2 regions of the Paenibacillus sp. J22R56 genome follow, and region 1 is predicted to be linked to the other one. Evidence: a T-box and tRNA genes for the amino acid it is inferred to sense, from the RefSeq annotation. Region 1 holds a T-box; the other holds one or more tRNA genes.

The links. The T-box of region 1 lies ahead of metG (methionine--tRNA ligase). A T-box ahead of a tRNA ligase gene usually reads a tRNA of that ligase, here a tRNA-Met.
Region 2: it encodes a tRNA-Met, which carries the amino acid that the T-box ahead of metG (methionine--tRNA ligase) is inferred to sense. The anticodon was not compared.

Annotation. Positions count from the first base shown of each region.
Region 1 covers NZ_JBWDNV010000006.1:111,763-123,717, reverse strand. Annotated here, with positions in the region: gene AC0YNT_RS15550 (EcsC family protein) at 1-82, shown strand, start outside; gene AC0YNT_RS15545 (GNAT family N-acetyltransferase) at 89-538, shown strand; gene AC0YNT_RS15540 (glucosidase family protein) at 694-2,592, shown strand; gene AC0YNT_RS15535 (hypothetical protein) at 2,768-3,331, shown strand; gene AC0YNT_RS15530 (alpha/beta-type small acid-soluble spore protein) at 3,424-3,639, shown strand; gene AC0YNT_RS15525 (aminoglycoside phosphotransferase family protein) at 3,820-4,749, shown strand; gene AC0YNT_RS15520 (GNAT family N-acetyltransferase) at 4,813-5,202, shown strand; T-box leader at 5,270-5,531, shown strand; gene metG (methionine--tRNA ligase) at 5,576-7,222, shown strand; gene AC0YNT_RS15510 (DUF6376 family protein) at 7,310-7,747, shown strand; gene AC0YNT_RS15505 (hypothetical protein) at 7,826-8,362, shown strand; gene AC0YNT_RS15500 (cyclase family protein) at 8,520-9,278, shown strand; gene AC0YNT_RS15495 (winged helix-turn-helix domain-containing protein) at 9,306-10,517, shown strand; gene AC0YNT_RS15490 (hypothetical protein) at 10,599-10,865, opposite strand; gene AC0YNT_RS15485 (NHL repeat-containing protein) at 11,133-11,955, shown strand, end outside.
Region 2 covers NZ_JBWDNV010000007.1:295,438-307,392, reverse strand. Annotated here, with positions in the region: gene AC0YNT_RS18550 (ABC transporter ATP-binding protein) at 1-66, shown strand, start outside; gene AC0YNT_RS18545 (efflux RND transporter periplasmic adaptor subunit) at 32-1,096, shown strand; gene AC0YNT_RS18540 (ABC transporter permease) at 1,100-4,006, shown strand; gene AC0YNT_RS18535 (ABC transporter ATP-binding protein) at 4,013-4,894, shown strand; gene AC0YNT_RS18530 (ABC transporter substrate-binding protein) at 4,901-6,430, shown strand; gene AC0YNT_RS18525 (2'-5' RNA ligase family protein) at 6,509-7,021, opposite strand; gene AC0YNT_RS18520 (hypothetical protein) at 7,228-7,392, shown strand; tRNA gene AC0YNT_RS18515 (tRNA-Met) at 7,545-7,621, shown strand; tRNA gene AC0YNT_RS18510 (tRNA-Ile) at 7,658-7,734, shown strand; tRNA gene AC0YNT_RS18505 (tRNA-Leu) at 7,756-7,844, shown strand; gene rnhA (ribonuclease H) at 8,011-8,688, shown strand; gene AC0YNT_RS18495 (uracil-DNA glycosylase) at 8,702-9,388, shown strand; gene AC0YNT_RS18490 (S-layer homology domain-containing protein) at 9,448-10,404, opposite strand; gene AC0YNT_RS18485 (NAD-dependent epimerase/dehydratase family protein) at 10,520-11,332, opposite strand; gene AC0YNT_RS18480 (acyltransferase) at 11,329-11,817, opposite strand; gene rfbC (dTDP-4-dehydrorhamnose 3,5-epimerase) at 11,801-11,955, opposite strand, start outside.

The sequences.
Region 1 (11,955 bases):
TGAAACAGGTAGAATGATGTACCGGAAGCGTAGAATTATCGAGAAATTGAATGCTGCCGAGGCAGACGAACAGGGGAGTTGAAGTTTTATGAATGATTTTATAATTACTAAAGTAAATCAAATAGACCCCAATACGTTAATGCAGCTGGTTGAAGAAAGCAGGAGTGAGGGACATCGTAACCTCACTCGGCTAATAACCGAATATGAGGATGGAACAAACAGATTTGATAAGGAGGGGGAAGCACTCTTTATCGCTATAAATAGTAATAAAATCGTAGGAGTATGCGGTTTGAATCAAGATCCATACTCTGATAGGCAAGAAATAGGGCGAGTTCGTAGGCTGTATGTTTCGCCAAATGTACGACGATTTGGAATAGGTCGAATGTTAATGGATTTCGTTATTGCTGATGCAAGAAATCACTATCAAATGCTTGTATTGAAGACGGACAATCCTATTGCTCATTTATTTTATCAGTCCATAGGATTCTCAGTTCTATCTCGTTCTGAAAAGAACAGCCATTATCTTCAGCTCGGTTGAGCTGAAGAATGGCTGAATGTAGACACGATAGATGCTGACCAAATCGAGAAGGAATTCACCTGACTTAATGCGAATGTATATAGGGTTATATGCATTCTTCCTAAATAGTAAAGTGTCAGAAATTCTACTACTCGGTAAAAGGAAGGTGTCACGCAGTGACAGTCTCGAATTTGGAAAGCGCTCTCATTAAGAAAATCAAAGCATCAAGCAAGCAATTGGATGAAAGATCTTGGAGACTAACAATCCAATACGAACAGCCGATCGAGCTCGAGATGGACCAAGGGCCGTCTTTTGTATTGGATCGTAATATGGAATGGTACGTCCTTCCTATGGACGCGGAGCATCGGACGATCACTGGCAGGGAATATGCTTGGGTGCTTCCAGTCGATCCAGATTCCACGGATAGCTCATGGCTGATCAGAACCGATGGGGATATCATTTTGACTCATACTCATGAGACTATAACTGTTCGTGTAGCTGCTGAATCATGTGAACTAATTGCTTATGAAAGCCGACCTCATGCAGATAGCTTCGGAAAGCGGTTCAGTTTGGAATTCGAACACGGAGAGAAGTTGGCTCATACTCTTGCTGCGCTTTACTGGGGAACGATGCTGCCTTCAGTCGTCGAAAGGACGCGCGCATCGGAGTATCCGGATTCGGAAGGTTACGTTCTCAGCACCTTAAAGTCGATGTACGGCGGTACTTATCCAGACGTCGATCATGAATTTCAAATAAAAGGGCGTTTGGCTTGGGGAAACGAACTGGATTACGATGTCATTCGCCGAATGATTGAACTCCAGCTTCGAATGATGAGAGAAGATCCTGAAGGACTTTGGCGTAATCCTTGTGCTGTTCAACCGAGTGGAGCTAGAGAATATCACGTGCGCCGCAGTAGTCTCGACGGTTCGGAGAACGCGATCATGTTTCTAATTACGGGTAACGTAGAAGTGCTCGAAGCTGCATGGCTCTATTGCGCCGCTACGAAAAATATGGATTGGCTGCGTCAACATATCAAAGACCTGGAAGGTGCTGCTTCGTGCATTGAAGATCAGATTGACAGACATGGCAGGCTCTGGTCCGATGTCTACTACGAGGATCAAGTGATTAAGGACGGCCGGGAGACGTTTGCAACGGTACTGGCTGCTCATTCATTCAACTTGCTGGCCGAATTAGAGCGTCGTTTGTGGCGAGATGAGAAAGAGGCACATTACAAGAATATTGCCATTCTACTTGGGAATAGCGTAGCGAAACCTCTGCCGATGGGCTATTGGGATGAAATAAATAATCGATTCGTAGACTGGGTCGATCGGAATGGAGATTCGCACGATCATATCCATTTGCTTGCTAACATCCTTCCCGTTCTATTCGGCCACACTTCGAAGGAACAAGAGGAGAGCATCTTGGCGTTGGTGGATGAACATATCGATCAATTCCAGCGTTTCCCTACATTCTTAGCCGCTCATATCGATCAGTATACGGATTCAGAGATTGGAGACGGCGGGCCATATGATTTGTGCGCGGCCGGCCGCTATTGGTGTTGGGATGCAGCGTTCTGGTCATGGAAAAAGAATGGGAATGTACTGCTTGGACAATTGATGCGAGTGGCGGAGCAAGCGGCAACAGAAGGCTACGTCATGGGTGAGCGTTACGACATGAACTATATCTATTACATGGACGATAAAAATTGGCATGGCGCTGCGCATTATTATGAATATCCTTGTGTGTACTCATGGGTTCTTATCCATGAATTCCTGGGCATTCGTCAGACGTTCGAGGCTGACCTGCTGATCTCTCCGCGATTAATGGACACAGGAAAAGTCGTGCTTGAACAGTCTGGTTTCCAGTTAAGCTATGAATATGAAGAGAACGCCTTCCGCCTGACGAATCTTGGCTCGAAAACTCGATCCTTCGAAGTTGATTTGTCAGCGATTTATCCGCATTACGACACATGGAAGTTGACTTGCGGAGATGTCGAAAAGCTTGTTGAATCCGGTGCCATTGTATCTTTAGAATCCGGGACGGAAGCTATTTGGGAGCCGGTATCAAGAGGGTAATGGATTTCTAGCAGAATTATATTCTCTATTAAAAATAAGCTGCTGATATAACGGCAGCTTATTTTGTTGAACTTCCTCGTATATTTGGATTATAATCACAATAGAACATATGTTCTGAATCACTTTGAAATCTGGCTAATGAGTTTATCAAGACATACAAGAGGGGGCAGGAACATTGAGACTAAGACTTGAGCAAACCGCTAGAAAGAAATACATATTGCTTAAGGATGAGGATGAACTAGAGGCGTTTTTAGTTGAGCGTTCCGGCTTCTTTAACATAGAGATTCCAGGTCTAATGAAACAATCATCCAGTACGTTCAGCGGGAAACGAGATCTATATAAGTTAGAGCATGGAGAAATCTACAATCATAAAGAAGGGTTCTTCATCTTTGGTTATATCGAAACCCGATTAAATCTTGGAGATCGGAATTTTCAAGGGTATGAGGTTGGAAAAGGAAAAGACGGGCATTTCCTCTGTATTTATGAGGGAGAAAAGCAAATTGCCTTAATCGAAAAAGACCGAAAAGTCATCAATAACAAGGATACCTATACGCTCTATGTCCTGGAACCGGAATTTATAAACATCGTAAAGATTTTTGCGATTCATTGGGATTGCGCGAGTTATAGCAGCACAAATGGTGAAATTCCTATTTATTCTAGAAAAGTTGAGTTTGTATTTACAATTAATAAGTTTCTAAAGAGCAAATATGATCCGACTTTTATCTCGCGGTGCAGTTAACTTTATCCTTAAAAGATTTTTGCATATTTTAGTTTATTATGGAGAAATTAATTTCAGCAACACAAATCACTTCACACCAGGAGGGTTTATCAATGGCTAAGAATTCGTTACTTGTACCACAAGCATCCGCAGCATTAGATCGTTTGAAATTCGAAGTGGCTTCTGAACTTGGTATTCAGTTCTCGCAAGATGGTTATAACGGAGATTTAACAACGTATAATGCAGGGAAGATTGGCGGTTCAATTACTCGGCGTTTAGTCGAGATTGCCGAACAAAGCCTGGGTGGAGCTCAGTCTTTTCGTAAATAAACAATAAACATAGATTAATTAACAGGCTGCCGTTCATAACGGCAGCCTGTTTGATTTTCGCATCCTATACCCCAAAGGGATAGTTTAGTTATAACCGTTTTCTTCAAATCAATAATGCTATAATTTTAATAATAATGAGTGAGATGATACCAAATCATTTGGAGAACGGGAGCTGGAACGATGACGGCTTATATGAAACCAAGTTTGGCTATGAGTGAAATTGAGAACGTGTTACAGAAACATCTTGGACCTGGTGCAGCCGAGATTACACCACTGGCAGGCGGGAACTTGAGCAATGTGTTTTCCTTCACCCTTGATGGCAAAGGCTATGTCGTGAAATTCAGTGACCTAGAAGGAGCGTATGAGACAGAACGATTTGTCTCGAATTTGTTGTCTAGCGAAGGCATACCTTTTCCTAAATGTTTGGCACTGGGGAAAATCGACCAATTAGCATACGCAATCATGGAGCGGATGGACGGGCGTAATCTCGCCGAATGCACGGTTGAAGAACAAATCCATCAGTTACCGGAACTTATCAGTATAATGACGAGAATGGCAGAGGTGAATGTTGGGGCAACAAAAGGGTACGGATGGATCGGGCCAGACGGCAACGGAGCCTATGCATCTTGGAAGGACTTTGTAGTTGCTTTTAATGCGGAGGATCAGACGGGAACGTTCTGGGAGAACTGGCATGAACTCTTTCAAACATCTTGTTTGGAAAAAGACGTTTTTCAAGAGATCTATAATCGTTTAACGGCATACATTCCATATAACGAACTGCATAGGAACTTTGTACACGGGGATTTTCACCAATGGAACATTTTATCGGATGGCAAACGTATTACTAGTATCATAGACGGCAATTGCATATACGGTGATTACCTCGTTGACCTCGCCATTCTTGATCGGCATATGCCCTGGAATGAGATAATTAAGGCATATCAAGACCATCAAGAGAAAGCCAATATCGTAATTCCTAACTTCAAGGAGCGCTTAACCGGTGCTTATTATTTCAAGGGACTTGATGGGCTGCGGTTCTACGCGAAAATGGGATGGACCGATGCGTATCAAGTTACAAGAGATTTCTTATTGAACTTAAATGTGAAATGAGGGATTTCAGTGAACTATATAATTACTCCCTATGACCCCAAGTATGCTGAGCAAACCGTGACAATGTGGCGCGCTAGTAAGGAGAAAGCACTTGGGCAGAAAGAAGTCCGTCCTGTTGAAGATCACATTTATTTTATAAATCATATATTGCCCTTGCACTTTCAAGTCGAATTAGTGTTGATGGATGATCAAGTCATTGGAATTATTGCATTTAATAAGAGTGAAATAAGCCAGCTATATATTCATGTAGATTATCAAGGAATAGGTATAGGCGAAACGTTACTTAATAAAGCTAAAGAAAACTCGAATGGCAAATTACGCTTATATACCTTTGAAGTCAATCATAATGCGCAGCGATTTTATGAAAAGCATGGATTTAAAGTGATTGCCAGAGGACATGAAAATGAAGAAAATTTACCTGATATTCATTATGAATGGGTATCTCAGCAATAGAGGAGTTATTTGACCCTTGACTTAGGAAATCATATCCAGTAAAATTCCATTTAATCGAATATTCTGAACAATAGCTATGACGAGAAAGAGTACCATGATAAGGTCTTTTACAGAGAGCCCCGGTTGCTGAAAAGGGGTAAAGAATAATCGTGGGAACATGGTCTCTGAGCTGCGCATCGAACCCACTTTGTGGATGTAGGCTGCGCCGGAACCCGCACCCGTTACTGTGCTAGGGTATAAACGCGATAGCGTCGTACCTGAAGAGGTTAATGCCGTAAAGCATTAATAAAATTGGGTGGTAACACGTGAGCATAGCTCTCGTCCCTTCGGGGATGAGGGCTTTTTTGTTTGTCCAAAAAAAGGAGGCGTAAAAATGGAAAATATTTTTATTGGCGGAGCATGGCCTTACGCTAATGGTTCATTGCATTTGGGACGTTTGGCAAGCTTGCTGCCGGGTGATGTACTGGCACGTTATTTTCGCTCAAAGGGTAGAAACGTCTTGTATGTATCTGGGAGTGATTGTCACGGGACACCAGTCGCTGTTCAGGCGATTAAAGAAGGTGTGAAACCAAGAGATATTGCGGATCGATTTCATCAGGAGTTTACTGAGTGTTTCAAGAAGCTGGGGTTTACTTATGACTTGTACACGCGTACGGATCAGGCATTTCACCATCAAGTCGTTAAAGAACTGTTTCTAAGGCTATTGAACAATGGATATTTGTACAAGAAAGAAATCTTGCAAACCTTTTGTGAAACAGATCAACGATTTTTGCCAGATCGTTACGTTGAAGGTGTTTGTCCGGTTTGTGGAAACCGTGCGAGAGGTGATCAGTGTGACTATTGTTCGACCTTGTTAGATCCAGCCGACCTGTCAGATAAGATTTGCAAGATCTGTGGAAATCCACCTATTGAGCGCCCTACAGAGCATTATTATCTTGAACTCTCTGGGTTCCAAGATGTATTAACCGAATATGTGGACAACGCTACAGGCTGGAAAGAGAATGCGGTACGTCTAACAAGCAGATACCTGAACGAAGGACTTCAAGATCGTGCGGTTACCAGGGATTTGACATGGGGTGTAGATGTTCCCGTTGAAGGGTTTCAAGATAAAAAGATCTATGTATGGATCGAGGCAGTCAGTGGATATTTATCCGCGAGTAAGCAGTGGGCTGCAGAAACAGGAGGCAGCTGGGAACCGTACTGGCTTTCGGGCAAGGATAAGACAACGGCTTACTACGTACATGGTAAAGATAATATCCCTTTCCATACTGTAGTATGGCCAGCACTTCTCTTGGGAGCAGGGGATTTGCATTTGCCTGATCGAATTATTTCCTGTGAGTATATGACATTAGAAGGGAAAAAGTTTTCGACAAGTCATAACTGGGCCGTATGGGTACCGGACATTCTAAGCCGCTATCAGCCAGATTCTATTCGATATTTTCTAATAGCAAATGGTCCTGAGAACCGGGATACTGACTTTTCATGGAGAGAGTTCATCCATAGCCATAATGGGGAATTGCTTGGCGCATTCGGGAACTTTGTTAATCGCACATTGTCCTTCATTGACAAATCATTTGAGGGATTCGTACCAGAGGGGAATCTTAATGAGGAATGGAAGAGAACAATAGAGGAATGGTATCTAAAGACTGGGGCCTTAATAGAAGCAGGTCATCTTAAAGAGGCGATTGAGCTCATTTTCACTTTTGTCCGCGGAGCAAATAAATTCTTTGATGAACAAAAACCATGGGTACAAATCAAAGAGAACAAGACAGCATGTGGGTATACTTTGCATACGTGCGTACAGATTATCGCGAATTTGTCTCAATTATTAAACCCGTTTATTCCTTTCTCCTGTGAAGAAATTAGAAAGTTTCTAACCCTTGACCAACCGGAGTGGAAGTTGATTTCCGTCCCAGCTAACCGTAAAGTTCACAACATAAAGATCCTTTTCGATCGTATAGACATAAGTCGAATTGAAGAAGAAACAAGTTTATTAGAGAAACAGAAGCAGAAAGGATGAAGCTTTAGTACATTGTGTGTTCATGAAACCCTTTTTCTTGCAATACGTAAAGGGTATTCAAACGAACAGGAGGGAAGAGATAATTGTATGAAACGATTGATGATACTATTATTGGTTCTTTCGACAATGATGTTAAGTGCGTGTACTTTCTTACAAGAAGCAAACAACTCCTTACAGTATGTAGATCAAGCTACAGAACATATAAATACACTTACTAATTTTGCAGAACAAGCACCACAAATGATTCAAGATGCTGCCACGAATCCTGAAACCAAGCAAAAGCTTGAAGATCAATTAATGTCGTTAAAAAAGGAAATCGAACAATTTAATTTGATCGACGCCCCTTCGATTGCGAAAGATCTACATCAACAATTGGTTGATAAAAACAAAGAATTGTTACAAGAGATTAATCAAGCGCTGGCTAACGGTCATCTCGCACTGGATCAGCTTCAGAATTCACAAATTATAACAACCATAAACAATATAATCAGCTTTCAGAATCGAATTGAAAATCTAGGATTATAATTGCTGCACGATAGGCGTTGTAGAGATAACGGCTTCTTTCGGGTATACTAGAAGGCAATAAAGGCTTGGAGGGATATTATGGATCGAGGCGTCCGTAAAGTGCCGTTTGGTTACGTTGAGGAAAAGGACTCCCATTCAGGGAAAGGAACGCTGGTGTATTACGATACGTTCCAGGATGTAACGGAGCAACAGCTGACACATGCAGCGGCATTGGCAAAAGCACGGTCGTTCGCGAAGCTTGTTCTATATCCCTTGCATGAGGAAACGGCAAGACGAATGTGGAAACGTCCGATTGAGCCTTACTACATGCGAGAAGATCGCTTGTTTGATTGGCGTCGGGAAAGTGGAGACGATGGCGCGATTACCGTGGAAAATTGGGAGGGTAAACGGAAGAAGTACACACCTATTGAAGCAGCTATCCGTCATTTGATGGATGTCTATCCGCAGCCACTGTTCCTATATGTATCGCCAGAAACGGCAAACGCATTCGCCTCGTTTAGTTCTTTCGAGGAGTGGATCGGAAAGCTTCGTCTAATCATAACCGAACCGCCGCCGGACGCTCACCCCAATCTCACGAAGTTCAGACATCGATGGGATGCAGACGAGAAAAGCTGATCAGATATAACAACGAATTAAGGTCGCGTAAATCGCGGCTTTTTTTGTGTTTAGACAGAACCAATGATTGCAGTTCCGTTGTCCATCATATGATCTTGAAATTGGAGCAATATGGTATAATGGGTTTGAAATTCGGGAGACAAGGGAGAAATAAAAGATGAAGCTGATCGACTTAAGCGTACCTATTAGTCCACGTATTCAAGAACCACTTCCGGCAAAGATCGAGTATTCGAGCCATGAAGCAGGGGCACTGCAAGCCGCGACGATTCTCGGACTTAAGCAGGAGGATTTTCCAGAAAGCAAAGCATGGGCGACGGAAACCGTGACCCTTAATACACATGCCGGTACTCATATCGACGCACCATGGCACTACTGGCCAACATCGGAAGGGAAACAAGCAAGAACAATTGATGAAATGCCCCTCGAATGGTTTTATTCTGACGGTGTAGTGCTTGATTTCAGCACCAAGCCGCCGGGATACGAGATTACGACGGACGACCTGAAAGCTGAGTTACAACGAATAGACTACACATTGAAACCTTATGATATTGTTCTCATTCGTAGTGATGCGGACAAACGCTTGTACAACGAACATTACGCATTCCTACATGCCGGTGTATCAGCAGAAGCAACGGTGTGGCTGCTGGATCAAGGCATCAAGGTAGTTGGTACTGACGGCTGGGGCTGGGATATCCCGCTCAATCTGCAAGCTGAAGCATACAAAAAGCAGCCTAAGGAAGGCGTCCTATGGGCAGCGCATTATGTCGGTAAGGACCGGGAATATTGCCAGATTGAGAAGCTGGCCAATTTGGATCAGATCCCTAAACCGTTTGGGTTCAAAGTATCCTGCTTCCCGATTAAAGTGGAGAAGGCGAGTGCAGGCTGGGCACGTCCGGTCGCAATCGTGGAGGATTGAGACTGACAACAGGGGAGGAAACGATCTTTGATTCATACTACAAAACAAGGTCTCAGACGTTTTCTATTAGAAAAACAACTGCTGTTGCAACCACGGCTCAACGAAATGATCAGTAGGGAGCAGGTACTGGACGTCATACGTCAACTAGAATGCGTGCAAATCGATCCAGTTGCTGCTGTTCGAGCCAATCAGCATTTGGTGTTGTCTGCCCGAATAGCCAACTATGAACCCAGCCTAATGAATGAATTACTCAGTAATCATGAAGTGTTCGAGTACTTTGCTAATGCAGCATGCATGATCCCTATGGAGCATTACCCTATATTTCAGCCTACCCGGACACGAATTCGTGAGTATACGTTATCCGCGTTGGAAGCTTTGCAGCCTGTACCAGAGCAGGTAATGGACAAGCTTCAGGATGAAGGACCATTACCAGCTAGAGCTTTTGAATCGGAAATGCGGGTACATGGTTATTGGGAAAATTCAAATGCCAAAGCAAAAACAAAAGCAACCTCCCATGCGATAAACCTATTGACTGATGCGGCTCACATTCGCATTGTCGGAAGGGAAGGCAATCAGAGGCTATTTGATCTGGTAAGTCGCAGCGTTCCGAATGAGCTGCTCCAGACAGCTGAAGATCTAGATATGGAGGAAGCAGAGCGGTTAATGCTGCTTAAATATTTCCGTGCTTACCGTGTATTCGAGCCATCAGACTCTCGTTTTGGCTGGTTGAAGCTGAGTGCAGCTGAGCGCCGTGAAGCGATCAAGCAATTTATTCAATGCGGCATCATCACGGAGGTAGCGGTAGAAGATCTTAAGCACCCTTATTATGTATTGTCTTCAGATGTGGAACGGGTAATGGCACACCGTGAGGAAGCTGCTGATAAGGATAATAGCTATTTAGAAGCGAAAGCCGAACAGATTACTTTTTTACCACCATTGGATAATATGCTTTGGAGCCGTAAACGGCTTGAGGATTTATTTCATTTTGAATACCGTTGGGAGATCTACACGCCTGCGGACAAAAGAAAGTATGGCTATTATGCGATGCCAATACTAGCTGGAGATAGATTAATCGGCAGAATGGACCCGCGCCTCAACCGGAAAGAAAATTTGCTTAAGGTGGAACTGCTGCATTTTGAACCTGAAGCTCATATTACAGCACAGCTGCGCAAAAACGTGAAGAAAGCCATACAATTGTTTGCAAAAGCTAATGGTGTGGATCATGTTCAATATTCTTAGTTCTGTATAGGCGTTGTGAAGGGCTAAGGCAAGGCGATGCAAAGAAAAGGCTGCAGATTATGGATCTGCAGCCTTTTTGCGTTATACAAGCCTTTTAGTACGGTGGGGCGGAAGATGAACCGCAACTCCAATTACGATTACTTTGCTGCCTTTTGGGTACGTTTGAATAACGACTGGAAAAGTCTTTCCGCTTGCAGTGGTGTTGGTCAAAGTAATGACGGAATGATGGGAGGTGGCTGTGTAGATAGCTTTAGAACCTGAGAAAGACCTTTTCCAATTTTTATCAAAGTAGAGAATCTCGTCCCGCATATCATGTACCGTGTAATTTCGTTCCAACCTAGCAGCCATAATCGAACACTTCCTTGTCCTAATATGAAATGGATTCTCTTAAGGATATGCAAGATTAATAGATTGGATTGTTCTGCTGCCTAGAGGCTGCAAAATAGAGACAACCTGACATTAATTAAGGGCTCGAAAGGAAAGAAACTTAACGGAAAATGGAGGTTATTTTGGTAGGTCTAGAGACTTATTTCATATATTCATGGCATTGACTATACTATGCATGTTGGTATCTGGATAATGTTACCAAAAAATTTGATTTGAAAGGGGTAATTTATGTTAATTAGCCAACCGACAGTCAGAAATCTTAATGTACATTATGATCTCCGATTTCTGGGTGACACGGGACAAAATGAACCACTCATTCTAAGAGCAGGAGGCGTATCGTATCCACTTGTAAGACATAATTTCGATTCATTAAGCGCCAATGGTTTTGAGTACGAGTCCGAAGTCCTGCCTCCCACTCATTATGTTGTCTCCGTCCCCCACGACACTTCCAAGGTTCAATTCATTCGCGTCTACGGTCTACCAGACAATCAAGGTATCCCCACGCTGAAGGCAGCAGCCATCTCTACATCTACTATCGGGAAAGTATTCTCTGCGGCCGATACAGTCAAAGCCATCCTATTTCTTAATCCAAGCATAACGGTCCTAACGCCTGACCACACAGACACCGTGTTAAATCATATGGATGATTCCGACGAGCTTCGCCAAATGGTCATGATGCTCGAGCAGTTGAAGGACACCTGGAATACAGCAACGATCATAACGGACGATAAGGGCCAGCCCGTTATGGACAAGGCAGGAAAGCCGTTCTACACCTATGAGCTTCACCCGTACTTGTTGAATCTATCCGCAGGTGCTTCAGCTAGCATCAAGAGCAAGATTTATAGTGATCCTAGCTTGCGTGGGATCCGCTGGAATGTACAGGCAGGAATCAGCCACATTACGGAAAATCAGGAAAATCCATCAGCCTTAGCTGCAAGTCAGAGCGGATATCACTACAATTTGAAGGATGGCGGACCGCAATACGGCATTTCAGTAGCGGTTGAGAAGCTGTCCAATTCGTTCGAGCTTGATCTGAAGGTGACTAATTCGT
Region 2 (11,955 bases), on a different contig from region 1:
CACGATCCTACAATTTTGGAGGTTGCCGATCATGTTTATGAAATGGTGGACGGGAAATTTGTATAAGCGTTCTGCAATTGTAATGATTGCAGCATCGGTACTGCTTACCAGCGGGTGCTCGCTGCTGCCGGCAGAACCGGAAGAGGAGGTGCTGCCGTCTATCGCACCACCACAAATTTCGAAGAAACCGGAATATGAGGTGACGACGGCTACACTTGAGACAAAGGTGCAGGTTATCGGTAAGATGATCTCGCAGCAGGAAGAAACCTTGTATTTTACTCTCGATGGCATGCGTCTGAAGGAGCTCAATATTAAGGCTGGTGATCAAGTAGAAGCTGGTCAAACAATTGGTGTTCTTGATGTTGAACTGATGCAGAAAGATCTGCGTAATCAAAAGCTTGCTTTCCGCAGGGAAGAGACTGCTATGAAGGAAGCGCTCCAGATGAAGGATGAGATGGATCCTATTGAATTCGAGGAGAAATCGATCGCCTTCGAGGAGAAAAAACAGGCCCTCAGCGACTTGGAGGAGCAGATCAGCAGATCCGTCTTAACCTCTCCATTCAGCGGTACGGTTGTAACCCTGAATGTTCAGAAGGGCGATCTGATCAAGGCTTATGATCCGATTGCTGTTATAGCGGATACCAGTGCCCTTGTTCCTGCAGCAAAGCTGACAAAGGACGAACAAGCGAAGATAGCCGTTGGTATGCCGGTGGTCGTCGATATTAACAATGCAGGGCAGTTCAAGGGTACCGTGAAGGCGCTGCCGATCACCAATTCTGATCCAAATGGCGGCGGTGGTGGCGGCGAGCAGCCTGCTAAAGAACGTCCGGAAGATTTTATGATTATTGACTTGAAGGGACTATCTAAAAAGATTAGCCGTGGAACGCCATTATCCATAAATATCATTACGAAAAGGAAGGAAAACGTCGTCGTTATTCCGCCTTCCACGCTTCGTACGATCGGCTCAAGAACATATGTGCAGGTCGTTGACGCAGACGGGAAGCGGGAGGTGGACGTCGAAGTTGGCCAGCAAACCGCAACACAGGTGGAAATTATAAGCGGGCTGACGCCGGGCCAGAAAGTTGTAGGTAGATAACGTATGGGGATTCCGTTATTCCGATTTCTGTTCCGTAAAATGTGGAATACCCGCTGGCTTACTTTAAGCACACTTGCTGGACTTATTCTTGCAGTCGCATTTGCTACAAGTATCCCGATGTACGCCGACGGTGCGTTAAAGCGAGTTGTGGCACAATCACTGCAGGAGAAAAGTGATGGACTTCCAGCCGGATCCTTGCTGATGCGTTATCAGGCGCCAGGCGGCGAGAAGACCGATCCAACTGCATTGAAAGAGCTGGAGCGATTCATTAAAGAAGATGTTCCAGGTAAGATTGGCTTCCCATACCAGACGAATATTACAAGCTATTCGATCCGGGGAGCTGAAGTAGTTCCGGAAGATACGAGCAAGGTGGATGCCAGCCGTATTCGTCAAATGACGATTATGACGATGGCAGATCTGGAAGGGAAAACCGAGCTCACGCAAGGCCGTTGGTTCAAAAACACAGAAGGTGTCGATGACGTTCTGGAGGCGGTGATGCTTGAGGAAGGGATGTACCGCAATGATCTCCATGTTGGTGATGTGCTGGAATATCCGATCTACGGCGGACTTGATCTCACTCTACGCGTCAAGATTGTGGGTGTTGTAAAACCAATCAATCAAACGGATCCTTACTGGTACCAAGGTCTAGAAGGCCTAATGAATACCTTCCAGATCAGCGAAACGGAGTTTATGGGTTCACTGATTCAAAAAGCAGGTGTCCCAGTCAACAATGCAAGCTGGTATTATGCGTTTGATTTGTCGCAGGTGAAGACCAGTCAGCTTTCTCCGCTTAGCCGGACATTAGAGCGGCTCAATATCGATTTGTATCAGAGACTTAAAGGTGCAAAAGTTGAGATTTCCTTCGCGTCTACCTTAACGGAATTCAAGAAGCAGAGCTTACAGCTGCAAACCTTGCTCTTTACGCTGGCGGCTCCGATGATCGCCATGGTGTTCTACTTTATAGCCATGAATGCGAGACAGTCTCTGGATAAGCAGCGCAGCGATATTGCTGTTCTGCGAAGCAGAGGGGCGGGAACAAGGCAGATCATATGGATCTACTTGCTCGAGGGCTTACTGCTCGGAAGTGTGGCGATTGTGGCAGGGCCATTAATCGGTTGGTTTATGGCCAAGAGTATAGGCTCAGCGGATGGTTTCCTATCCTTCGTAAACCGAAAGTCAATTCCGGTTGGCTTCTCGACTGAAGCTATTATTGCTGGAGCGGCTGCAGTATTGCTTGCCGTGCTTTCAACAGTTATTCCAGCTGTTATTTATGCACGTTCATCCATCGTCAGCTACAAACGAGACCTTGCACGTTCTGACCGCGGTCCAATCTGGCAGCGCTGGTTCCTCGACATCGTCTTGCTCGCGATTGCCGGTTACGGCTGGTACATGTTTAACGAGCGGCAGATGCTTAGCTTCCAGACAGGGATGACGACAGATCAATTAAATGTACAGCCGTTTCTGTTCTTCGTACCAGCGCTGTCCATATTCGCTCTTGGTCTCTTCTGCCTGCGCTTGTTCCCATGGCTGTTGAAACTGTTTAACTGGCTTGGACGCAAGTTTTTGCCGGTACCTTTATATTTGACGCTGACTCAGTTATCACGTTCATCCAAAGGTTATTATCCGCTTATGATTCTGCTTATTCTAACGCTTGGCCTAGGCGTATATAATGCATCAGCTGCACGGACGATTGACCTTAACTCAACAGAACGGACGTTATACAAATATGGTTCGGATGTGACAGTTCAGACGGTATGGGAAGGCACCGTTGAGGTCTCTCAGCCAAGTGGCGGAGGTAATGGCAATGGCGGCGGAAATGGTGGAGGAAGCGGCGGTGGTGGCACTGGCGGTGGATCTGGTGGAGGAGGAGGTGCTGGCGGCGGAGGCGGCCAGCAGCCGGTCCCAACCAAGATCTTATATAATGAACCACCATTTGAAGTATTCCGTAAGCTGGAGGGCGTAGAAGCTGCGGCACGTGTCCTGCAGACGAAAGGCAATGTTGTTGTATCAGGGAAATCAATCGGCCAAGGCACTGTAATGGGAATCGACAATGTTGATTTCGCTAAGGTTGCATGGTTCCGAAGTGATTTGTTCCCGATTCATCCTTACAATTATTTGAATTATTTAGGCATGTACGAGCAAGCAGCACTTATCCCATCAAATGTGGCGACAAAATACCAGCTTAAGACTGGTGATCTGATCTCTGTTGGTTTCTCGGAAGGTATGCTGGATTTCGTCGTGGTAGGCATCCTGCCTTATTGGCCGACCCAATACCCGGATCAGTCGCCGTTTGTTATCACAAATCTTGATTACCTGTATGACCAGCTTCCAATCATGCCTTACGAGGTATGGCTGAAGATGAAGCCGGATGCAAAAGTCGCTCCAATTGTAGAAGAGCTGCAGAAGGCAGGTATCGAGATTGCTAACGTGAAAGATGTTCGATCGGAGCTGATTACCCAATCGAAACTTCCAACAAGAGGCGGCGTATTCGGAATTCTAAGCCTTGGCTTCCTAGTCTCGGTCATCGTTACTTTAACCGGTTATGTCTTGTATTGGTTCTTTAACCTATCGGGACGTGTCGTACAATTTGGTGTACTGCGGGCGATGGGACTGTCCCGAAGGCAGTTGACCGGCATGTTATTGCTGGAGCAGCTGTTTACGGCGGGTCTTTCAATTGGTCTAGGTATTCTGATAGGCAAAATTACGAGCCTTATCTTCCTGCCATTCCTGCAAACTGCGGAAAATGTAGCAGATACCGTACCACCATTCCGGGTTGTCTTCGACTCGAAAGATACCAATCAGTTATATGCAGTAGTTGGATTTATGATGGTCACAGGAGCAGTGCTGCTCTTCCTGCATATCCGCAGGCTGCGTGTGCATCAAGCGGTCAAAATGGGAGAGGAGCGGTAACAACATATGATCACATGCGAAGGACTCGTTAAAATTTACAAGAGTGATGACTTGGAAGTTGTCGCTTTGCAAGGACTTAACTTGAAGGTGGAAGACGGCGAGCTGATGGCCATTATCGGCAACAGTGGCAGCGGGAAATCAACCTTACTGAATATATTGGGCGGACTTGACCGCCCTTCTGCAGGCTCCGTTCAGGTCGGACCGTGGGATTTGCTTAAAATCTCAGAGGATGATCTGGTTAAATACAAGCGTGAGACGGTAGGCTTCATCTGGCAAAACAACGCACGTAACTTGCTGCCTTATTTATCAGCATTAGAGAACGTTGAAATGCCAATGATGCTCTCTGGTAAAGTAGACCGGACTTATGCGAAACAACTTCTCGAATGGGTTGGTCTCAAGGAGCGGATGCATAACAAGCTGCATCAGCTCTCAGGCGGCGAGCAGCAGCGTGTTGCTATTGCTATCTCGCTATGTAATCGCCCGAAGCTTCTGCTCGCTGATGAGCCTACGGGGTCTGTAGACACCGCAACCTCCGATCTTATCATGGGCATATTCCGTAAGCTTAATAAGGAGCTGGGAGTTACGATCGTTATCGTTACTCATGATCTTACCCTTGCAGGCAAGGTAGACCGTGTTGTTGCTATACGTGATGGTCTAACAAGTACGGAATTTCTGAAAAGAAATCCGAATATGATTCCCGGTGGAGGTGAGGAGCCAGAAGAGAAAGGACTTCAAGCCGTTCATGAGGCATATGTCGTTGTTGATCGTGTAGGTCGATTACAGGTGCCCAAGGAGTACTTGAATGCATTAAACATTAAAGACAAGGCATCGATGGAATTTGACGGTGAGCGGATTATCATTTCGCCGCCTAAATCACTGGGGGGTTAGAAACGAATGAACAGAAAATGGGCGTCTAAAACAACATTTTTATCATTGGCACTAATTATGATTATTTCGCTTCTTGCGGCATGCAGCAAAGGTTCAGAGAGCACGGCAGAGAAACATGTGCTTCGTCTTGGGGTCCTGTACGGAGGAGCTGATAACGAATCTTATGTCCGCCAGCAGTATACCGATACGTACGAAATGATGCATAAAAATATTGATTTCGAAATCGTAAGTGCGATTGACTATAATGAGCAGCGCTACGATACACCGGGACCGGATGGCGTGACTCCACAGCCGGATCCTTTTGTAAAAATGAAGGAAATGCTTACCGGTGATAATCCAGTTGACGTTGTTATTCTGGATTACAGCATGCTGCGCCGTCTGATTCAAGATAATCTGCTGCAGCAGCTTGATCCGCTCATCCAGAAGAGCAAATTCGATCTGACTGATTATGTACCAACTGTGCTGGATGGCATCAAGTCAGCTGACGACAGCAATAACATTTACGCATTGACGCCTACTTTCAGTTCTTCCGCGCTCTACTATAACAAAAAATTATTCGCAGATGCAGGCGTTGAGCCGCCTGTGGATGGTATGACTTGGGAAGATGTCATTAACAAAGCGAAGCTAGTATCCTCCGGTGAAGGCACAGACCGCAAATTTGGTTTGTCCATTAACCGCTGGGCTGGCGACGGCTTCAGCGATATCCAAACGTACAGCGCTCCATTGCAGCTCAAAATGTGGGATGACAAAGGCGAGAAGATGCTTGTGAATAACGAGCAGTGGGAATCGGTATGGAACACGGTAGCAGATCTGTATAAACAAAAGATCTCTCCAAGCCAGGAAGATATGAGCGCTTGGCAGCAAAAGGTTACAACCGATAATCCAGGCTCCTACAATCCAATTGGCGGCGATATGTTCATGAATGGCAAAGTAGCTATGACCATCGGGGAATATGGCTATGTGAATGAACTGAGCAACACGATGAACAATGCTTCCAAAATAAAAAACTTCAACCCATTTGAATGGGATGTTGTAACGATGCCTACACAAACATCTAAACCGGGCATTGGCGGAAATATTTACTTCAGCCAGCTGATGGGGATTAATGCAAAAGCTCAAAATGCTGATGATGCATGGGATTTCATTCAATTCACGAACAGCGCAGAATGGGCGGAAATGAAATCGCGCAGCACGTATGAGCTGGTTGCACGCAAAGAGTATTTGAAACCGAAAAACGGCATGAGCTACAATATCGATGCTTTCACAACATTGAAGCCGATTCCTCCACAATCGACGGATACAGAAAAGCTGATGCGTGAGAAGCCAGGTATCTGGGAAGCGCAATCCCCTGGTTATGAACTGTTCCAGAAGGTGGCCAAAGGGGATATGTCTGCGAAGGAAGCGCTGCAGGAATGGGAAACGAAGGGTAATGCTGTACTGGAGAAAATCAAGAACAACCCGACTGGCAATATAGACGGTGGCGGCAAACCAATGCCATTGGATGATGTAGCGGTAGACGTTAAACCGGTCGGCTGATTCTAAATGACGGTTGATAAAATGCAAAAGAAGCCCAGCAGAAATCCTGCTGGGCTTCTTTCTCGTTATGGTGCATATCTATCCTTGCAGTGCGAACGTCTTATCAACATGCCACACACCACTTACCGTCTTGCGCAGCAGATGCAGCGAATCAATTATTGAGGTCAGATTAACCTCTGACATCCTCAGATTGCCGTAGAGGTCATGGAGCTCGTCTGGCGGCATATTTTGCCCGATCGTCACGTGTGGGGTGTAGACGAAGTTTGGAGCCGGTACGTCGAGTGGACCTTGGCATACAGCTTGATGGAGTTTAATCATCGGCGCCGGATCCTCAAGTGCCAGATACAGCACATGACTGGCCGGATAAAAGGAAGAGACGCGGTTATATCGGATTTGGAACGGCTTCGTCTGGGATGCGACAGCTTCCAGATGCTCTGTTATCGCCGGCAGCTGAGACTCAGAAAGTTCTTCTTTGTCCCGGATAGTCATATGCGGCGGTATGATCGAATAATGGGGATCATGTCGAATACGCCAGCTGTTGGCGAAATCCTGCACGGCTTGTGATGGAAATACAGCAATACCATAAAGCATACTCATCAACTCCTTCATTTAAATATAAGAAATTATAGGTTTTCTCTATCCTGTGCTTATATTTCACTCGCGAAACGTATGCACCCTCCTAAGAATGGTGCAGCCGTTTACGCTAGTTGCGATAATTTGATTATACCCAATTTGGCTGATTTCTCCGAATTTGGGCAATAAAATTGGGCAATATAAGTGTCGAGGAGGGATTCGTTATGAAATGGATATATTGGGTACGGTTATACGAAACCAAATTTCAAGCAGGATGTCTTGTAAGACGGATGGAGAATGACTGGTGGGTGTACGGCTATGAATGCCCTCAGGAAATCGAAGTATTCAAGTCTAAAAAAGGCCGTTTTGGTGTACGTTTTCTTGTTTAAGGATATGTTGGAGAGGGAACAACAATAAGCCTAAAAATGAATCGTACATATATTTTCCTCGAAAGAGAAATAAATGCTTGACGTAGTATATAGGTGTATAGTATATTAATTGATGTCGCCATTTCAATTTGATGACTTAAACAAATGGATATCGCGGGGTGGAGCAGCTCGGTAGCTCGTCGGGCTCATAACCCGAAGGCCGCAGGTTCAAATCCTGCCCCCGCAACCAACCACTCGTCTGAAACGTGATCGTGGCGTTTTACGAGGGCCCTTAGCTCAGTTGGTTAGAGCGGTCGGCTCATAACCGATTGGTCGTGGGTTCGAGTCCCTCAGGGCCCACCATTTGAAGCATCAAAACAAAATGCCGGGGTGGCGGAACTGGCAGACGCACAGGACTTAAAATCCTGCGGTGGGTGACCACCGTACGGGTTCGATTCCCGTCCTCGGCACCATTTTCTTGAACTACATAGCTTCATAAGATAAACCCCTTTTGCTTGGCCTTGTGCCAGGTGAAAGGGGTTTTTACATTGCGCATTCCGCTTATAAAGTAGGAGTGGATGCTTGTCCTCGTATCCTTTACAATAGGAAGACAATGTTGAATGAAAAGGTGGTTCCTAGATGGCGGGTAGTAAACATTATGTCGTATGGGTAGGAAAGCAGCCGGGTGTTTACAAGAGCTGGCCGGAGTGTCAGTCGCAGGTGAACGGTTATCCAGAGGCGAAATATAAATCTTTCGAATCCAAGGATAAGGCGGAAGCGGCTTATAAAGAGGGCTGGAAAAGCCACTGGGGGCAAGGCAAAGGAGCGTCTACGTCGTCTGCTGCGGCTGTCAAAAGCAAGGGAGCATCATTTGCCGCTAAGTCGGCATCCGCTTCAGCAGAAGAGCAGGAGATCGATTACAACAGTATTTCGGTTGATGTGGGGACTAGAGGCAATCCCGGTCCGGTGGAATACAAAGGCGTAGATACACAAACCGGCGATATCCTGTTCTATGTAGGACCAATTCCGAACGGTACGAATAATCTTGGTGAATTTATCGCAGTAGTTCATGCGTTGGATTATTTGAAGAAACAAGGCAGCAGCCAGACGATCTACAGTGACTCGAGAACGGCGCTTAGCTGGCTGCGCAATAAAAAGATCGCATCAACTCTAGTTAGAGATGCTTCTACGAAGCAGATCTGGGACCTTGCGGACTGGGCAGTTGATTGGCTGCGCAATAATACGTACTCCAATAAAGTTGTGAAATGGAACACGGAAGAATGGGGAGAAATTCGCGCAGACTTCGGGAGAAAGTAAAGGGAGAAGACAGATGGAATTTCAACTGAACAATGATTGGGCAGAGCTTCTTCAGCCTGAGATGGATGAGCCGTATTTTAAACTAATGGCGGAGCAGCTTGATGGGTTGTATCAAACGAAGACGGTATATCCGAAATTCGAGCATATATTTAATGCCTTGCAGTATACGCCGTATGAACAAACGCGTGTCGTTCTGATTGGACAGGATCCTTATCATGGACCAGGGCAAGCACATGGGCTTAGTTTCTCGGTACAGCAGGGAATCGCCATTCCGCCTTCGCTGCGAAATATTTATAAAGAGCTGAGAGAAGATATTGGCTGCCCGATCCCGCAGCATGGCTCTCTGCAGACATGGGCGAAGCAAGGTGTATTGCTGCTGAATACGGTTTTGACCGTCGAAGAGGGGCAGCCAAACTCCCATCAGAAGATCGGCTGGGAACGGTTCACGAACCGGGTGATTCAGTTGCTGAACGAGCGGGATAAGCCGGTAGTGTTTCTCTTATGGGGCAAGCATGCCCAAGATAAAGCAGCATTTATTGATGCAGACAAGCATCCGATTATCGCTTCTGCGCATCCTAGTCCACTTGCGGCAAGGAGAGGTTTTTTTGGCAGCCGTCCATTCTCGAAAGTAAATGAACATCTTCGCAGCATTGGCAGCAAGGAGATTGACTGGGCTTTGCCTGAACAGGCGGAGGAATAAGGAATACAAAAAAGCCTCCTAGGTCCACCATAAAGGTGACCAGGAGGCTTTTAGCTTGTTTAGCTAGCCACAGCAGAGCTGCTTACAGCGATGTCAGATGAAGATACGCCATCTTCAGCAGAAGCCAGTACAGGCTTGTAAGCCGCATCTACATAAGTAGTAGCGCTGACTTCAGTAATGACCTGTGGATACATTTTGTCCGGATCTGGCTGAACCGTTTCAACTTGAATGACCGCTTGGCCGTCAACGAAGTTGATCGATGTTACTTTAAGGCCATAACCCGGATGTGGTGCTTGGCCGGAAATCGTTACTTGGTTAATGTCTTTATTAACAGAAGTAACGGTTAATTTAAGGTCTTGGATTTCCTGATAGGCAGGAATCGTAGGCGTGTCTTTTACGAATTGGATACCATCATAGAGCCATGCTGCTGCATCACTACGAGTGATCGCTTTTTTCGGATAGAAATTGTTGTTCTTATCGAGGGAAGCGATTTTTGAAATGAGCAGCTTTTGAATGCTGTCCATGTAATCCTTATTAACATCTTTCTCATCATTAAGAGTCATGAACATCTCAATGAAGGCATAGTCTCCTTGCTTCATAATCGCTTTGAACAAATGATGGGCGAATTGCTCGCGTGTCATTACGTCATCAGCTTTTACATTCTTAGGTACATCAATGCCGTTATATTGAGCAATGATGAACGCTTTGGAATACCATGCATTGTCTTTCAAGTTTGTGTAATAATCGGATACTTTAGGCTCTTTGATGAAACGAATGTTGTCGATGTTCAAATTGAAGCCATTGACGAGCAGCGTAATGCCTGCCGCGTATGTCAGCTTGCCGTTCGAATTGAACTTATCGCCTTTTTCGCCTTTAATAACACCTTGTTTTTGCAGAGCTTCAATCTTTGATTGGTTTGGATCTTTACCGGTATCACTGAAGGCAAATACGGATTGTCCCAAAGTAAAGACAAGCAGCATCGATACTGCCAATAATAGTACTGTTTTTATTTTCATGAACGAATCTCCTTTTGTGTAGTATTTGCTATAGCACCTATAATAACGAAGCCAATAATCGTATTGTTGCACCAAAAGAAGAAGATTCATGCGATATAGCAAAAAAATCCGCATCTCAAGGATACGGATTTTTCGTAATGAGCTGTTGGATTACCGGCAAACAGGGAGAAGGATGGTATCCGAATTCACTGCGCAGCCTTACGATCTCAATTGGCTCGAAGTAAACCCGGACAGCAGAAGGGGGAATTCTATATTCAAAATGCCGGACTTCCTTCCAAGCGTCAAATAGCTGCTGATTCGTCAGGTTAACACCACTTGCTACGTTGTATATAAATTGTTTGCCGCTTAACGCAATATGAATGAGAGAGTCAACGACGTCTTGAATAAGCACATAATCCTTCTCGGAGTCTAGCGTTGACTGCAGGGTGACAGAGCCTTGTGCCATAATATCGTTCATAACGGAATAGATAAAGTTACTTGAGCGGAAATCATCTCCCACAACATTGGATAGGCGTGCTACACGTACATTGGCACGATTCGAGCATAAACAGACTGATTCACCTAGCAGCTTGGATAAGGCGTATATATCCTCGCGGTGATTGGAATTCACAGTCAGATTAGCTTCCTCGCTCGTTGATGCCGCATGCTGATACAATCGTGTCGTAGATAAATAGAGAAGGGACTCAAAGTCCGCGTGTTGAAGCAGCCGGCTAATATAACTGGTATGCGCTTCGACGACATCGTAAGGGCGGGAGCGGAAGTCAGCTGTAATCCCCGCACAATAGAAGAGATGACCTAAAGGCTGCGAGTAAACAGCCGAGTCTCCTTTTTCCGGACAATAGACCTCAAAACCCATCGAAAGCAGCTTGGCAGTCAAGTATGATCCAACAAATCCGTTTGCGCCTATAACAGTTGCTTTCCCTGTCATTTGCGGTTTCCTTTAAGCTGAAGCGGGTTACCTGCATAGATGCCGTAGGCTTCTAATGTACCGCGGACAAGTGAGCCAGCTCCAATAACCGCTCCTCGCTTAATATAAGTTCCATCTAAAATCACACAATTAGCTCCAATCCATACATCGTCCTCAATAATGATGCCGCCTTTGCTTGGCAGGAAGCCTTGCTCCCGAATGAGCCTGTCACGTTCCTGATACGCATGATTAACGGGGGCAAATGTGCAGTTTGCGGCAACACGTACATCATTGCCTATAGTAATGCCGTTTCCGGAGTAAAGGACAGATCCTGAATTGATATGGACATGCTCACCAAGCCGGATATCGCCGCTGCCACCTGCAAACTTCACTTTGACAAAAGCATCAATCATGGAATGGTCCCCAATGACAAGCTTGCTGCCGCGGACCGAGGTTTCGAGATCACAAAGCGGTGATAGTTGAGCTTTCTCAGAGATGTAGCGCATTTTCATCGCTCCAAGGCGCTAGGTGAGCATCCCGTTCACTTATGACGGGGTCCTTGTATTTCCACTGAATGTTAAAGGCAGGATCATCATAGCGGGCGCCGTTTTGTACTGTTGGATCATATATACCGGACATGTGGT